4 regions of the Streptomyces sp. NBC_01283 genome follow, and region 2 is predicted to be linked to each of the others. Evidence: riboswitches for the same ligand, from Rfam matches in the RefSeq annotation. Region 2 holds a riboswitch; each other region holds the start of a gene.

Region 1 (4,205 bases), 990 kb from region 2:
TCACGGGTTGGTGACGGATTGTGCGCAACTGACGGAAGTGTGCGGACAGGTGACTATGTGCGACCATGCGATCCGCTGAGTCGCACGACCTTCGCGTACGCCTGTGACTGATGCGGAGCTTGTGGCCCACCTGGCCACGGAGCGGTGATATGGCCCCGGCTAGGCTCCGGGACATGGACGTTCTCACCCATCTCTTCGTCGGCCTGCACATCATCGGCATCGCCTCCCTCTTGGGCGGCTTCCTCACCCAGATGAAGCAGATGGGCCAGGGCACGGCACGCTTCAGCCCCGCGATGCTGCACGGCGCGCTCACGATGCTCGTCACGGGCGTGGTCCTGGTGGGTCTCAACCAGGCGGACGACAACCCCGTCAACAACGTCAAGATCGGCATCAAGATGGCCGTCCTGATCGTGATCCTCGCGCTGGTCTATGTGAAGCGGGACGAGGAGAAGGTGGACAAGGGGATGTTCGGCGCCGTCGGGCTGCTGACCGTCGCGAACATCTTCATCGCGGTGCTGTGGACCTGATCTCCACCCTCACCCGGTCACCTTCATAAGAAGCGGCCCTCCACCATGAGAAGCGGCCCTCCACGCGCGCGTGGAGGGCCGCTTCTCATGCGGTGTGACGGTTACGCGGGGCGGACCACGCTGTGGATCGGCATGTAGTAGATCGACTCGACGCGGACGTTCGCACCCGGCTTCGGGGCGTGGATCATCTTGCCGTCGCCGATGTAGATCCCTACGTGGCTGATGTCGTCGTAGAAGAAGACCAGGTCACCCGGCTTGGCGTCGGCGGTCTTGACGGTCGTGCCGACCTTCACCTGGTCCCACGTCGTACGCGGCAGGGAGATCCCCGCGGCCTTCCACGCGTCCTGGGTGAGCCCGGAGCAGTCGTAGGAGTCCGGGCCGGTGGCGCCCCATACGTACGGCTTGCCGATCTGGGCCTCGGCGAAGTTGATCACCTTCGCGGCCTTCGTCGCGTAACCGCTGTCCGTGCCGGAGCCGGAGCCGGAGCCGGTGCCGGATCCGGAGCCCGCGTCCGGGGTCTCCTTGTCCGACTCGCGCTCCTTGGCGGCGGCTTCTTCCGCCGCCTTGCGCTTGGCCTCCGCCTCGGCCTCCTGCTTGCGCGCCAGCTCGGCGGCCTTGCGCTTGGCCTCGTCTTCCTTCTTCTTCTCGATCGCCGCGAGCCGCGCCTTCTCCTCGGCCGTCAGCTCCGAGAGCATCGTGCGCGCCTGGCCCAGCTTCTTCTGGACAGTCTGCTTGCTCGTCCTGAGGTCGTCCCGCGAGTTGCTCAGCGTCTCCAGGCTCTTGGTGGCCTTCGTGCGCTGCTTCGTCGCCGACGCCTGCTGCGTCTGGTAGTCGTCGACCGCCCTCTTCTGGCGCGCGGTCAGCCGGTCCGACAGGTGGTTCTGGTCGAAGAACCCCTGCGGGTCGTCGGCGAGCATCATCGTGGCGGTCTCGGAGACGCCGCCGGTGCGGTACTGGGCCGCGGCGAACGTGCCCAGCTGCCGGCGGGCCTCGTTCAGCTTGTCGGCGCGCTCTGCCACGTCGTCGAGGAGAGCGTCGACCTTCTTGCGCTGCTTGTCGGTGCGCTCCTTGGCCGAGTTGTACTTCTGGGTGGCCACGCCCGCCTGGTGGTAGAGGTCGTCGACCTTCTTCTGGACCTCTTCGAGGCTGGGCTTCTGGGGCGCGGACGGTGCCGCTTGCGCGCTCTGTGAGAGGAGGGCCACGGACGTCAGGGCTGCCGTCGTGATACCGAGGGCGGGGGTGGCGCGTAGGCCGGCAATGCGGGTCCGCGGCTTGCGGTGCGACGCCAAGGGAGGCGACTCCTTCCGTAGACCGCCTACCGGGTTAGCTGTCGGGTTCGGGCGGGTGGTTCCGGAAGGTTGCCCTACGGTCCCGTACTGCGTACGGGACCGATTCACCCCAAGTTCTACGTGGGTCCCCGGCTCCGAGGAGATCGAACTCGGCGGAGGCCACTCGTTCCCGGCGGGGTTCGCCGGTGGGAGTACGAGCAGCCCGGGCAGCAACCTAGCCAATTCGTGTGGCCCGTGTGAAGGTTGATGTTCGATATGCCCGATACGTTTTCGTTACTTTGCGAAGCGCTTGACGCGGGCATGCCGCGACGTAGCGGAACGTGACGGTCCGCGGGCTGGGCGTAGGCGGGCGCGGAAGGACGGGGTGGCCGGAACCCGGGGCGGGTTGTCAGTGGGGCCGCCTAGACTCGGGAGGCGATGAGCAGCCTCTTTGATGACAGCTTCCTGGCGGACCTCAAGCCCTCGCGGGCTTCGGAGGAAGAGCCCCCGCCGCCGCCCGAGGACAGTGGTCCGGAATCCGTTCCGGATGATCTGTTCGACGGGAAGTTCGACGCGCCCACACCTCGGGACGCGCACTACCGCGGCGGCGCCCCGCGCCCCGTGATCGACCCGGCGGCCCTGCTCGACGGGCTGAACGAGAACCAGCGCGCGGCCGTCGTGCACGCGGACTCCCCGCTGCTCATCGTCGCGGGCGCCGGTTCCGGCAAGACCCGCGTCCTGACGCACCGCATCGCGTATCTCCTGGCCGAGCGGCACGTGCACCCGGGACAGATCCTGGCGATCACGTTCACGAACAAGGCCGCCGGCGAGATGAAGGAGCGCGTCGAGAACCTCGTCGGGCCGCGGGCCAACGCGATGTGGGTGTCGACGTTCCACAGCGCGTGCGTGCGCATACTGCGCCGCGAGTCGAAGACGATCGGCTTCACCTCCTCCTTCTCGATCTACGACGCCGCCGACTCCAAGCGCCTGATGGCGCTGGTCTGCCGCGATCTGGACATCGACCCGAAGAAGTTCCCGCCGAAGTCCTTCAGCGCCAAGATCTCGAACCTGAAGAACGAGCTGATCGACGAGGAGACCTTCGCCGGCCAGGCCGCCGACGGCTTCGAGAAGACGCTCGCCCAGGCGTACGCGATGTACCAGTCGCGTCTGCGCGAGGCGAACGCCCTCGACTTCGACGACCTGATCATGACGACGGTCAACATGTTCCGCGCGTTCCCCGACGTCGCCGAGCACTACCGCCGCCGCTTCCGCCACGTGATGGTCGACGAGTACCAGGACACCAACCACGCCCAGTACGCCCTGGTGCGCGAGCTGGTGGGCCCCTCCGGAGGCGAGGGGGACGACCCCGCCGAGCTGTGTGTCGTGGGTGACGCGGACCAGTCGATCTACGCCTTCCGTGGCGCCACGATCCGCAACATCCTCCAGTTCGAGGAGGACTACCCGAACGCGACGACGATCCTCCTGGAGCAGAACTACCGCTCCACGCAGACGATCCTGACCGCGGCCAACGCCGTCATCGAGCGCAACGAAAGCCGTCGCCCCAAGAATCTGTGGACCAACGCGGGCGCGGGCGCGGGCATCACCGGCTACGTCGCCGACACCGAGCACGACGAGGCACAGTTCGTCGCCGACGAGATCGACCGGCTCACCGACGCGGGCGACGCGAAGGCGGGCGACGTCGCGATCTTCTACCGGACGAACGCGCAGTCCCGTGTCTTCGAAGAGATCTTCATCCGCGTCGGCCTGCCCTACAAGGTCGTCGGCGGCGTCCGCTTCTACGAGCGCAAGGAGGTCCGCGACGTCCTTGCGTATCTGCGGGTGCTCGCCAACCCGGAGGACTCCGTCCCGCTCCGCCGCATTCTGAACGTACCCAAGAGGGGCATCGGCGACCGCGCGGAGGCGATGATCGACGCGCTCTCGCAGCGCGAGAAGATCTCCTTCCCGCAGGCGCTGAAGCGCGTCGACGAGGCGTACGGAATGGCGGCCCGCTCGGCGAACGCCGTCAAGCGTTTCAACGTGCTGATGGAGGAGCTGCGCACCATCGTCGAGTCCGGCGCCGGCCCCGCCGTCGTCCTGGAGGCCGTGCTCGAACGGACCGGGTACCTCGCCGAGCTGCAGGCCTCGACCGACCCGCAGGACGAGACGCGCATCGAGAACCTCCAGGAACTCGCAGCCGTGGCGCTGGAGTTCGAGCACGACAGCGGTGCAGCGGAGGGCGGGACCGACGCCGAGACCGACACCGACACCGACACCGACGCTGAGACCGACGCCGCGGACGGAGCGGACGCGGCTGCTGCCGCAGGCGTTTCGGGCACGCTGTCCCAGTTCCTGGAGCGGGTCGCGCTCGTCGCCGACTCGGACCAGATCCCGGACGAGGAGGACGACGGCT
Region 2 (4,205 bases):
GCGGCTCACCCGGAAGCAGCGGCCCGAGGGCACGGACGATCTGTTCGTGGCCTGGGAGACGCTGACGCACGCCGAGAACACGTGAGCGGCGGCCCTCGTTCGCCGGTGGTTCTCAACCGGTTCGCTTTCACTCCCTCTGATGGCGTAGAGTTGCATTCAACGGCGCGGGGTGGAGCAGCTCGGTAGCTCGCTGGGCTCATAACCCAGAGGTCGCAGGTTCAAATCCTGTCCCCGCTACTAAAGACCGAAGGCCCGGATCCAGAAATGGATCCGGGCCTTCGGTGTTTTCCACCGCAGGATCCTTCTACCGGGGGTTTCCACCGCAGCTTTTCGTCGTAACCCGGTCGGCCCACACCGGTCGCCCCGTGCCGCCGCTCCGGGAACCCTGGACGAGTGGGGCAGCGAGGAGGAAGTGGCGGGGGCGGCGGCAGGCGTCCCGATGTCCGGCACGAGCGGGCGCTCGTGCGGACCCTCCCCCTGCTGCTCATCGTCGTCGGGGTGGTCTACGACCTGACGACCCCGCCGGAGTTCACCGCCTCGCCGCTCTTCACCGCGGCCCCGCTCATCGCCGCACCCTTCTACTCGCTGCTCAGCACCGCCCTCATCGGCACCGGCTCCTGCGCCGCCGTGCTCGCCCTGCATTTCAAGACCGACACCAGCACCGACGTCGAGGCCGTCACCGAGCTGATCACGGTGGTGACCGTCGCCGTCCTCGCCGTCCTCATCAACCGCGTCGTACGCCGCAGCGACAAGCAGCTCGCCTCCGCCCGCTCCATCTCCGAGGCCGCCCAGCGCGCCGTGCTGCCGCAGCCGGACCCCAGGATCGGCGGGCTCGACATCGCCGCGCGGTACGAGGCGGCGGAGGCCGACGCGTTCATCGGGGGCGATCTGTACGCCGTGCAGGAGACCCCGCACGGCGTACGCGTCATCGTCGGCGACGTACGGGGGAAGGGCATGGGCGCGGTGGCGGCCGTCGCCGTCGTGATCGGGGCGTTCCGGGAGGCCGCCGAGCAGGAGGCCACGCTGGAGGCCGTGGCCCAGCGCCTGGAGCGGGCCCTTGCGCGCGAGGGCACGCGGCGCGACGGGCTCGACGCCTTCGAGGGCTTCACCACCGCCGTGCTCGCCGAGATCCCGCACGGCGACGGTCTCGTGCGGCTCATCAACCGCGGGCACCCGGGTCCGCTGCTCCTGCGCGGCGACGGGCGGCTGTGCGTCCTGTCCGCCACCGAGCCCGCGCTGCCGCTCGGGATGGGGGAGCTAGGCGCCTGGCCGGACCGTGCGGACGAGACGGAGTTCCCGCCGGGGGCGATGCTGCTGCTCTACACCGACGGGCTCTCCGAGGCGCGTGACGTCCGGGGCGAGTTCTACGATCCCGCGGCCCGGCTCGGCGGCCGGATCTTCCCGGGCCCCGGCGGCCCGGACGCGCTCCTGTCGACGCTCGTCGAGGAAGTGCGGCGGCACACCGGGGGAGGCGGCACCGACGACATGGCGTTGCTCGCGGTGCGGCGGCCCGTGTCACCGGCCGTGACGGAAGGACACCACTCCGCATAACACCTGACGAGCTGTCAAGGAGATGTGAAGCTCCGGTGTGTGAAGAAGTGGGGTCAACTCGCCCCGTTCGCAACCCCCGTGTCCCGATAAGTACAGGGTGTGGGCGTTAACGATCAGCCGGAACAGCTTGGAATACGACCCCGCTGTCTATTAACGTTCGATAACGCAGCGCGGTCGTCCCAGCCGTCACTCGAGTCGGCTCCGCGCGCACGCGCCTAATCCCGAAAGGGAGCCGGGGAACCACTAATTGGGGTGAATCGGGCATCTGTGCATCCGTGCCAGATGTTCGTAGGAGACCTTCCTGCTCCGAACCCGTCAGCTAACCCGGTAGGCGAGAAGGAAGGAAAGGAGTGCGCCCCCGTGGCGTCCAACCGCCCTGCCCCCCAAGGCGCGTACGTACCGAATGACGACGATTTCGGTGGGTACGACGATGATTCCTGGGAGGAATGGAACCCCACCGAGGAGTCCATTCGTCCCGTCCGCGGCAGGCACCGCGTGCACAAGCGGGGCGGCGGCGGACTTGCCCGCAGCTCCACGGTTCTCGGCGTAGGTGTCATCGCCGCCGTCGGCGCGGGCGGCATCGCCACCGCGCAGGGCGGCAAGCCCCCGGTCTCCATCGCGATGCCGGACATGTCGGCCGTCACGGACTCGCTGCCGGAGGCCAAGTCGCTGCCGGGCGTGGGGTCCCTGATATCCGACGACTCGTCCGGCTCCGGTTCCGCGGACAACGCCGTGACGACCGCCGCCGCACCCCTCTCCGCCGCGGGACTCAGCACCGCCGACACCGAGCAGGGCACCACGGACGCGGGCGAGGCGCTGCGGGCCCGCATCATGGAGCAGGCCGAGAACCAGCAGGACCAGGCGGACGCCGCGGTCCAGAAGGCGGCCGAAGAAGCCGCCGTCAAGCAGGCCGCCGAGCAGGCCGCCGCCAAGCAGACCGCGGCCGAGAAGAAGATCGCCGCCGAGAAGGCCGCCGCGAAGAAGAAGGCCGAGGCGGAGGCCAAGAAGAAGGCCGAGGCCGAGCGCCTGGCCAAGCTCGCGAAGAGCTACACCCTCCCGGTCGCCTCGTACACGCTCACCGGCACCTTCGGCCAGCCCGGCTCCATGTGGTCCTCCGGCTACCACACCGGCCTGGACTTCGCGGCGCCGACGGGCACGCCCATCAAGGCGATCCACTCCGGCACCATCAAGGAAGCGGGCTGGGCGGGGGCGTACGGCTACCGCACGGTCCTCGAACTGGACGACGGCACCGAGCTCTGGTTCTGCCACCAGTCCTCGATGAACGTCAGTGCCGGCCAGAAGGTCACCACCGGCGAGGTCATCGGCCGCGTCGGCGCGACCGGCAACGTCACCGGCGCCCACCTCCACCTGGAGGTCCACCCGGGCGGCGACGCCACCGGGGTCGACCCCGCGGCATGGCTGCGCGGCAAGGGCCAGTCGCTCTGAGGTAACCCAGAACCCCGGCGGTCCTGGCGACAACCCCCCGACGCCAGGGCTGCCGGTTCGGCATGTGCGGACGGCCTGCCTAGGTGCGGGCCGCTCTCCGGAATGTTGCAGTCCGTAAGGGCGTTGATCCCCTTATGACTTCTCTCCGCAAGCTTGGCTCGTCCGACCTCGAGGTCTTCCCGCTCGCCCTGGGCGGCAACGTCTTCGGCTGGACGGCCGACGAGGCGCAGTCCTTCAGCGTGCTCGACGCCTACACCGCCGCCGGCGGCAACTTCATCGACACCGCCGACGTCTACTCGGCCTGGGTGCCCGGCAACAAGGGCGGCGAGTCCGAGACCGTACTCGGCAGCTGGCTCGCCGCGCGCGGCAACCGCTCCGACGTCGTGCTCGCCACCAAGGTCGGCGCCCACCCCGATTACAAGGGCCTGTCCGCCAACACCATCAAGTCCGGTGCCGAGGAGTCGCTGCGCCGCCTGGGCACCGACTACATCGACCTCTACTACACGCACTACGACGACCCGACCGTCTCGGTCGAGGAGATCATCGGTGCGCTCGACGACCTGGTGACGTCCGGCAAGGTGCGCGCGATCGCCGCCTCGAACGTGACCCCCGAGCGGCTCCAGGAGTTCCTCGACTTCTCCGACTGCGAGGGCCTGGCGCGCTACTCGGTGCTGCAGCCGCACTACAACCTCGTCTCGCGCGACACGTACGAGGGCCCGCTGGAGCAGGTCGCCTCGCGCTCCGGCCTGGCCGCCGTCCCGTACTACGCGCTCGCCTCCGGCTTCCTGACCGGCAAGTACCGCCCGGGTGCGCAGGTCGACAGCGCGCGGGCCGAGGGCGCGGGCAAGCACCTGGCCACCGACCGCGGCCTGCGGGTGCTCGCCGCCCTGGACGAGGTCGCCCAGGCGCACGACGCCGAACTCGCGACTGTGGCCCTCGCGTGGCTCGCGGCGCAGCCGACGGTGGCGGCGCCCCTCGCCTCGGCCCGTACGGTCGAGCAGCTGCCCGCGCTGCTCGCGGTGGGGGAGCTCGAACTGACGGAGGCCGAGGTGTCGGCGCTGACGGCGGCTTCCGCCTAGCCCCGGTAGGGGTTGTAGGCGGGGTAGGGCATCGCCGGCTGGGCGTACGGATATCCGTAGGGGGGCTGCTGCGAGTAGGGCTGCTGCGGATACGGCTGGGGATGCGGATAGGGCTGGGGATACGGCTGG
Region 3 (4,205 bases), 540 kb from region 2:
CAGGAGGGCGTTCGCGGACTTCTCCTCGATGCCACGGGCCAGGCGCTCGGGGTTGGTGACGAACAGGTCGTCGCCCACGAGCTGGACCTTGTCGCCGAGCTTCTCGGTGATGACGTTCCAGCCGGCCCAGTCGTCCTCGAACAGCGGGTCCTCGATGGAGACGAGCGGGTACGAGGAGACGAGCTCCTCGTAGTACTCGGTCATCTCGGCGGCCGAGCGGGACTTGCCCTCGAACTCGTACTTGCCGTCCTTGTAGAACTCGGACGCGGCGACGTCGAGCGCGAGGCCGATCTGCTCGCCGGGGACGTAACCGGCCTGCTTGATCGCCTCGAGGATGAGGTCGAGCGCGGCGCGGTTGGAGTCCAGGTTCGGGGCGAAGCCGCCCTCGTCGCCCAGGCCGGTGGAGAGGCCCTTGTCCTTCAGGACCTTCTTCAGCGTGTGGTAGACCTCGGTGCCCCAGCGCAGGGCCTCGGAGAACGACTCGGCACCGATCGGCGCGATCATGAACTCCTGGATGTCGACGTTCGAGTCGGCGTGCGACCCGCCGTTCAGGATGTTCATCATCGGAACGGGCAGCAGGTGCGCGTTCGGGCCGCCGAGGTAGCGGAAGAGCGGGAGGTCGGAGGCCTCCGACGCGGCGTGCGCGACGGCCAGCGAGACGCCGAGGATGGCGTTGGCGCCGAGCGAGCCCTTGTTGTCGGTGGCGTCGAGGTCGAACATCGCCTGGTCGATCAGGCGCTGCTCGGTCGCGTCGTACCCGACGAGCTCCGGGCCGATCTGCTCGATGACGGCGAGGACGGCCTTCTCCACGCCCTTGCCCATGTAACGGTTGGGGTCACCGTCACGGAGTTCGATGGCCTCGAAAGCACCGGTGGACGCACCGGACGGAACGGCGGCACGACCCGTGCTGCCGTCGTCGAGGCCGACCTCGACCTCGACCGTGGGGTTGCCTCGGGAGTCCAGGATTTCCCGGGCTACGACGACGTCGATGGACGGCACGAGCATCTCCTTCTGGGATGTGACGCGGGTACGCGGGGCGTTGGCCTCGCGGACACGAGCCTAACCGGCTCCCGGACAAGAGCCAGCCGAGCGACCGCCCTGTGGACAAACCGAGAGCAAAATGTTTCCGAACGGAACAAAGCGTGGAGGGCAAAAGAACCCCGCCCCGGTGCGTACGGGGGATACGCGCACCGGGACGGGGTGGACCCGTGGGGACGGGGGTGGACCGGCAGTACCTGCGGGCGTCACCGGCTCCGTCGGTCGCGCCTCCGCCGGGGGGCGCGACCGCCAGGTGCCGCCTGCCTGCCTCCTCAGCTCTTAGCTGAGGTGCAGCTGCTGGCCCGGGTAGATCATGTCGGCGTTGTCGATGATGTCGCCGTTGAGCTTGTACACCTTGTGCCAGCCGCCCTTGACGTCCTTGGCCTCGGCGATCTTGGAGAGGGTGTCACCCTTCTTGACCTTGTACTCGCCGTCGCCCTTCTTGACCGTCTTGCCGGTCGGGGTCTCGACGGTCTTCTTGGACTCGGCCTTCGGCGCGGCCTCGGCCTTCTTGGGGGCCTGCTGCTGCGGCTGCTCGGTCTGCGCGCTGGGCTGGCTCTTCGGCTGCTCCTGGGTCTGCTGCGGGGCGCTCTCCTGCGCACCGCCACCCTCGTTGGAGGCGCCCGAGAGGCCGACGCCGCAGCTCGGCCAGGCACCCTTGCCCTGACCCGCGAGGACCTTCTCGCCGATCTCGATCTGCTGGGCCTTGGAGGCCTGGTCGGCGCTGGGCGCGTACTTCGTGCCGCCGTACGCGGCCCAGGTGGACGACGAGAACTGCAGGCCGCCCGTGTAGCCGTTACCGGTGTTGATCGACCAGTTGCCGCCCGACTCGCACTGGGCGACGGCGTCCCACTCGGAGTTCGTCGCGGCGGAGGCCTGGCCGGCCGCCATCAGCGGGGCCGCGACCGCGACACCGGTGACGCCGGCGAGCGTGGCGACACGGGTGGCCTTGGACGGACGGCGGTGCTTGCCCTTGCTGGAAAACAGCATGAGTGATCCCCTCACCGACGCCTGCGAGGTGAGCTGTCGGGTTCGGGCCAGTGAAGTTGCCCGGCCGCGCTTCCTGAGCGCGACTTAACCCCTAGCCGTTCCCGTCCGTGTGCCTCGCTCTCGCGATGCTCAACGGCCGGGCCCGGCGGAAACCTTGGGTCCCCCGCTCCTGCCTACGGCGCTTACGCGACGACTGTTCCCGAACGGCCGTTGGCAGGACTCGGCGTACCGACCGGCGGGGCCCGCTGTGGCGAGCGGTCCCGACCGTAGTCATGCGATCGGTCGAATTTCAAAGACGATCAGGGCTTCTGAGACCCATCTCTCACTTGCGCCAATTGGGACATCAAGCGCAAAGCGACTCACCAACTACCCCTACTTTTCGCCCAAATCGAGGCTCTGACCGGGGAGGATGAGATCGGGGTCGGAGCCGACCGACTTCTCGTTCTCGGCATACAGCTCGGTCCACCCGCCCTGCACGTCGAGGTCGTCGGCGATGGCCGAGAGGTTGTCGCCGGAGCGGACCGTGTACGTCCCGTCGGAGCCGTCCTGCTGACGCTCGTCGCCACGGGAGGCATGCCGGCCCGAACCCTCGCGGGAAGCGTCGCCGGACGGCTCGCCGTCCGCGCTGCCGCCGCGGTGGCGGCCCTCGCCCTCACCGGCGGAAGAGCCGGAGCCGGGCGAAGTGGCATCGTCACGCCCGGACTTGTCCGGGTCGCCGGACTTGGCCGAGTCACCCGACTTGCCGGACTCGTCGTGATTCTTGTCTCGTGACGTGTCATCGGAGTCGTCGGCGTCAGCATCGGCGTCGGCGTCATCGGTGCCGGGCCTCTCGGAAGACTTCTCCGAGCCCGAGGGCTTCTTCGAGGACCCGGCGTCGTCCGAGGGGTCGGCGGACTCGCTCGGCTCGTCCGGGTCCGCCTCATCGCCGGACCCGGTCGACTCCGACGGCTCGTCAGAAGGAATCGTCGTGATCGGGGCGCCCGGGTCTACGTCGGCCGCGGCACCGTCCTGGGTGAGACCGGCGATCGGCGCACAGCTCGGCCAGGCCTTGGTCCCCTGGTCGTCGAGGACCTTCTCGGCGACGGAGATCTGCTGCGAGCGGCTGGCCTGGTCGGCGCTCGGCGCGAAGTCGAGGCCGCCGTACTCCTCCCAGAGCTCCTGCGAGAACTGGAGCCCGCCGTAGTAGCCGTTGCCCGCGTCCGCGCTCCAGGATCCGCCGCTCTCGCACTCCGCGAGCTTGTCCCACGTGGCGGTGTCCGCCGCGCTCGCACTGGTGGCGCCGAGCAGCGGGATGGCGATGGCCGATCCTGCGACTCCTGCCGCGACGATCAGAGCCGGGGCCTGGCGGGGGCGTCGGTGACGACCATTGCCGGAGAGCATGCGGGTGCCTTTCGCGTGACTGGAGCGACGACTGCGGCACGGGAGGCCGAGTCGTCGTGAACGTAGCGGCAGTCGAACGCTTGTCACAAGTCGATGCAGCGGAGATCACGTGAAAGTCACAGTCTTGACGGCCTGTCAGCTGGACGGCGTTCCAGACGTCTGATATTTGCTCCGCTGTGCGGGTGTGAACTCCACGGGCAGCGTGCGGAGTCCGCGCATGATGAGGCCGCCACGCCATCTCTATCGAGGCTCTTCGCTCCAGATCTGTGTGAGCATCCCGGCGCGGAGCCGCCCCGTCACCGTGAGCCGAGGAAGTGTCGGCCGCCTGTATGCCTGCGACCCTCGCTCATCGGCGCCCGACACCGCCATCAACTCCGGCCACACCCCCCTTTTCCACCACGTGAGCTGGCGTTCCCTCATGGGGTTCATCGGTCCCCATGTATTCGGCATGTCGACCCAGGAGACTCCGTGACGGAGCCGGTGGAGCATGCCGCAGAATTGCTCGCGAATGTCGTACTTCGTAACGAAGTGCTTCTTTGCCTTCCCGGAGAAGTGGAGCCTGAGAACACTCAGCACCGTCTCCCACTCCTCGTCTGTGGGGTCCGGCGGAACCAGCGCCCCGGTTTCCCAGTGCCATTCGCTGACGGGGCACCTATTACCGGGCTTGCCTACGTCGGTCATGTCCCCGGGGACTACGTGCAGGTCGAACATGTCGAAGACTTCCTTACGCTCTGCGAGCGTCAGAGTCCTCAGCCGTTCCATGGCGCCATTCGCGATGTCCAACAGGTTGTGCGCGC
Region 4 (4,205 bases), 3.6 Mb from region 2:
CCAGGAGTCTCGACCAGCACCGAGGGCGTCGCGCCGGCCCGGACGAGCGCGGACTCCACCCCCTGCCGGGACGGATGCTCAGGCGCCATGCTGATCAGCGGCTGCCCGGCGAGTTCGGTCAGGGGCAGCCGCGACGACGAGCTCGCGAGAGCGTGACCGGGCGAGGTCACCAGGACCAGCTCCTCGACCAGTACCGGCTCGGCGGTCACGGACGCGGGCAGCGGCACCGGATCCGCCGGTTCGTACGTGTGCGTCAGGGCGAGATCGACCTCACCGGCGGCCACGGCCGCGATGCCGAGCGGCGGTTCATAGGCCCGAACGGTCAGATCGACGTCCGGATGGGCGCGGCGGAACGCGGTCAGCGCGGGCGGCACCAACTGGATCCCGGCGGTGGTGAAGGTCCCCACGCGCAGCCTGCCGCCGGAAAGCCCCGCGAGCCTGGCCAGTTCGTGCCGGGCCTGCTCCATCTCGTCCAGGACCCGGCGCGCCCGCGCGAGCAGCAGCTCACCCGCGCCGGTCAGCCGTGCCCCGCGGTGATGCCGGACCAGGAGCGCGGTGCCCGCCTCCCGTTCGAGCTTGGCCAGCTGCTGGGAGAGGGCGGGCACGGTGTAGCCGAGACGCTCGGCGGCGCGGGTGATCGACCCGGCCTCGGAGACCGCCACCAGTGCGGCGAGCCGCGTCGGGTCGTACATGGTCGCTCCCGGTGCAGGAGCCGACGGGCGGTGCGGCTGTCCGTCGGCCGTGAGGCTAAACGACTGCTTAAGGCAGACCCAGGATATTCCACATACCTGCTGAAGGCAGAAGAACGGCAGGCTTGGCGCCATGGACGCACAACTGGTCGCCTTCACCGGAGTCGCCGCGGGCATGGTCGCCATGCCGGGCGCCGACTTCGCCGTCGTCGTGCGCAACGCCCTCGCATCCCGCCGCGCCGGAGTGACGTGCGCGATCGGTGTGGCGGGCGGGCTCCTGGTGCACACGGCGCTCGCGGTGGCCGGGGTCGCGGCGGTCCTCGCGGCGGTCCCCACGCTCTTCCGTGCGCTGCAGGCCGCGGGCGGGGCCTACGTGCTCTACCTCGGGTATCGCGCGCTGCGGTCGGCGGCGCGGCCCCTGGGGAGCTTCGGGACGGCGGACGGCGCGGAGGGGGCAGCGGTCGGGGGCAGCCTGCGGCAGGGCTTCTTCACCAACGCCCTCAACCCGAAGGCACCCATCACGTTCCTCAGCGTGCTGCCGCAGTTCGTGCCCGCGGGCAGCCCCGCGATGCCCAGGACTCTGCTGCTCGCGTCCATCATCGTGGCCCTCGCCCTGGTGTGGTTCCCGGTCGTCGCGCTCCTGGTCGACCGGCTCGGCCGCTGGCTGCGCAAGCCGCGCACGGCCCGTGCGATCGAGGGCGGCACGGGCGTCGCGCTCAGCGTGCTGGGCGCGGTGCTCCTCATCGAGGCCCTGTTGGCCTGACGTCGTCCGGCGTGTCCGATCCTGTGGCCTCGGCGCCATCAGTGCCCTCGTCCTTGCTCGCGCGGCGCAGCAGCAGGGGGAGCACTCCCCACAGGCCCGCGCACACCAGGAGCGTGCCCGCGCTCGCGATGATCCCGCCGGTCCTGCCCACCGCCACGTCCACCACCAGGAGCACGGAACCGGCGAGCGCGAACATCAGGACCCCCATACCGAGGACGGCGAGGCGGGACGAGACCCGCACGATCCGCGGCTTGGAGTGCTGCCCGAAGAGCGACCGGTGCACGGCGGCGGGAGCCGTGAACAGCGCCGCGGCGAGGACGGCAAGGAGCAGCGTGGTCACGTAGGTGGCGCGCTGCACGGTGTCGAGCGAGGCGAAGCGCTCGGTGAAGGCAAGCGTCAACAGGAACGCGAAGAGGATCTGCACCCCGGCCTGAGTGACCCGCAGTTCCTGGAGGATCTCCGCGAAATTGCGGTCGGCGCGTTCGAAGCGTGTCTCGTTGCGGGGCGCGTCGCCTGCCGTGGAGGAGCTGTTGTTTTCGGCCATGGCGCACGAGTATCCGCGTCGGCGCCCTGTACGCCCGGCGGGCGCGCCGATCGGCGGGCCGGGCGGGAGCCACGCGGGGGCAGTCCGGGCGGTGGCGGTGGCGGGGGTTGGTGAGCCCCCGCCACCGCCGTCCTGCAGCCGACGGCCGGTGACGGGCGATCAGCGCACCCTGCCGTACCAGACGCTCTTGGTCCAGATCTTCTCGAGCCGCACCACGGTGTTCGACTTGGGGGCGTGCCAGATCCGGCCCTTACCGGCGTAGATGCCGACGTGGTAGACGTTCCGGCCGGAGTGGAAGAAGACCAGGTCGCCGCGGACGCGGTTGGAGGCGGAGATGTGGCGGGTCTTGTTGTACTGCTGTGCCGCGGTGCGGGGGAGCTTCTTGCCCGCGCGCTTGAACGAGTAGAGGGTCAGACCCGAGCAGTCGAACCGACGCGGCCCCGTCGCTCCGTAGCGGTACGGAGCGCCCTTCTTGGAGGCGGCGATCTTGAGCGCCTTCGTTCCGTGCGTCGCGGCCTCCGCTTCCGACGTGAGCCCTGGGCCCACGAGGGTGCCGCCCACGACGGCGAGCGTGAGGGCCGATACGGAACCGGCCCTGGTCAGCAGCGACGGAACATGATTCAGCGCAGTCATGCGCAACCCTTCGTCAACCGCCTGTGAAGGATGACCTGTCGGATTCGGGCTGACAAAGTTGCCCGGCCGCGTGTGCGGCTTCACCCCAAGGGCCGTGGTCCGGACTCTCCGGACCGACCCGTCATGCCTGGGTCCTCCACTCCTGCCGATGCACCGATGTCGACCGGTCATCCGGGTGGCGGCAGGACTCGGCGTCCGCCCGGACCGCCCCGCCGCTGTGGCGGGGGCTTGTCGTCGGAAGGGATCTTGACCCGTGAAGGGCAGGAATTCCGAGCCGAAACGGCGTTTTGTGAGGCTCCTCACGGCTGAACCGTTCGGGTGGACAAGGTCGGATACGGGATCAGGTCAAGGCGCCGGACGATCGTTCGACCAGCACCGGAACGAGGAATTCCGCCCCCCGCGTACACATCTGACGCAACTGAAGACGGCTTCAAGAACGACGATCGTCTACGCCGAACGAGGTAGCCCGTTTGGTTCGTTTGAACCCGGCCCCGGACGGCTCGGAGGCCGGGCGACGGGATGACGGGTGCTCAGGAGCGTGGAGTGACGGGTCTTCAGGACGCCGACGGTGGCGGCACGGTGACCCGCCCGGCCCGCCGCTCCCCGTCGAGCACCCGCAGCGCCCTGGCCAGCGTCGGCGCGTGCACGGCGCTCTCACCTCGCTGGTGCATGAGCGTCAGCGCGTCCAGGAGGGCGGCCGCCCTGCCGACCAGGGCCTGGGCGGCGCGCAGTCCGCCGTACGTGTCCGAGGCGCGGGCGGGGTTGATCCGGCCCACCAGGTCGACCACTTCGAGGTACCGGTCGATCAACTCGCCCTCGGCGCGGGTGAGTGCGGGCAGCGGGGGAAGTTCGGGCGGCAGCACCGGCGGTTCACCCCACGTCCGGGGTGCGCGGGGACGACTTGCGGCTCGCGATGATCCGGTCGACCAGGCCGTACTCAACTGCCTCGGCCGCACTGAGGATCTTGTCCCGCTCGATGTCGGCCGCGATCCGTTCCGCGCTCTGGCCCGTGTGCTGAACGAGCAGCCTCTCCAGTTGCGCGCGCGTGCGCAGGAGTTCGTCGGCCTGGATCGCCAGGTCGGACGTCTGGCCGTGGATGGGCTCGGCGAGCGAGGGCTGGTGGATCAGCACCCGGGCGCCGGGCAGCGCGAACCTCTTGCCGGGGGTGCCCGAGGCCAGCAGGACGGCGGCCGATGAGGCGGCCTGCCCGAGACAGGTCGTCTCCACGTCGCAGGTGACGAACCGGATCGTGTCGTAGATCGCGGTCATCGCGCTGAACGAGCCGCCGGGCGAGTTGATGTAGAGCGAGATGTCGCGGTCGGGTGCCAGATATTCGAGGTGCATGAACTGCGCCATCACGTCGTTGGCCGACGTGTCGTCGATCGGCGTCCCCAAGAAGACGATGCGCTCCTCGAGCAGCTTCGAGTACGGATCGAGGGTCCGCTGCCCCGCGCTGGTGCGCTCGGGGAACTCGGGCAGGACATAGCGGGCGAACGGTCGGTTCATGGCACGTCTCTCCTCTACCGGGGTCGGCTGCTCCCCAAGGCTTCCTGTAAAAAATGTACAGGATGTACGT

The links. A riboswitch is a leader RNA that binds a small molecule or an ion and turns the genes downstream of it on or off. The one in region 2 is predicted to bind cyclic di-AMP.
Region 1: another riboswitch for cyclic di-AMP. It lies ahead of OG302_RS17680 (NlpC/P60 family protein); the one in region 2 lies ahead of OG302_RS22490 (M23 family metallopeptidase).
Region 3: another riboswitch for cyclic di-AMP. It lies ahead of OG302_RS24875 (transglycosylase family protein); the one in region 2 lies ahead of OG302_RS22490 (M23 family metallopeptidase).
Region 4: another riboswitch for cyclic di-AMP. It lies ahead of OG302_RS05945 (C40 family peptidase); the one in region 2 lies ahead of OG302_RS22490 (M23 family metallopeptidase).

Annotation. Positions count from the first base shown of each region.
Region 1 covers NZ_CP108430.1:3,913,595-3,917,799, reverse strand. The annotation lists gene OG302_RS17685 (hypothetical protein) at 174-527, shown strand; gene OG302_RS17680 (NlpC/P60 family protein) at 629-1,816, opposite strand; cyclic di-AMP (ydaO/yuaA leader) riboswitch at 1,824-1,981, opposite strand; gene pcrA (DNA helicase PcrA) at 2,234-4,205, shown strand, end outside.
Region 2 covers NZ_CP108430.1:4,907,227-4,911,431, forward strand. The annotation lists gene OG302_RS22475 (alginate lyase family protein) at 1-85, shown strand, start outside; tRNA gene OG302_RS22480 (tRNA-Met) at 164-237, shown strand; gene OG302_RS22485 (PP2C family protein-serine/threonine phosphatase) at 394-1,551, shown strand; cyclic di-AMP (ydaO/yuaA leader) riboswitch at 1,754-1,900, shown strand; gene OG302_RS22490 (M23 family metallopeptidase) at 1,912-2,997, shown strand; gene OG302_RS22495 (aldo/keto reductase) at 3,132-4,076, shown strand; gene OG302_RS22500 (PrsW family intramembrane metalloprotease) at 4,073-4,205, opposite strand, start outside.
Region 3 covers NZ_CP108430.1:5,442,939-5,447,143, reverse strand. The annotation lists gene eno (phosphopyruvate hydratase) at 1-1,005, opposite strand, end outside; gene OG302_RS24875 (transglycosylase family protein) at 1,318-2,028, opposite strand; cyclic di-AMP (ydaO/yuaA leader) riboswitch at 2,032-2,219, opposite strand; gene OG302_RS24870 (transglycosylase family protein) at 2,401-3,408, opposite strand; gene OG302_RS24865 (recombinase family protein) at 3,649-4,205, opposite strand, start outside.
Region 4 covers NZ_CP108430.1:1,258,987-1,263,191, reverse strand. The annotation lists gene OG302_RS05960 (LysR family transcriptional regulator) at 1-692, opposite strand, end outside; gene OG302_RS05955 (LysE family translocator) at 823-1,452, shown strand; gene OG302_RS05950 (DUF6328 family protein) at 1,430-1,996, opposite strand; gene OG302_RS05945 (C40 family peptidase) at 2,156-2,629, opposite strand; cyclic di-AMP (ydaO/yuaA leader) riboswitch at 2,633-2,804, opposite strand; gene OG302_RS05940 (hypothetical protein) at 3,184-3,492, opposite strand; gene OG302_RS05935 (ATP-dependent Clp protease proteolytic subunit) at 3,500-4,135, opposite strand.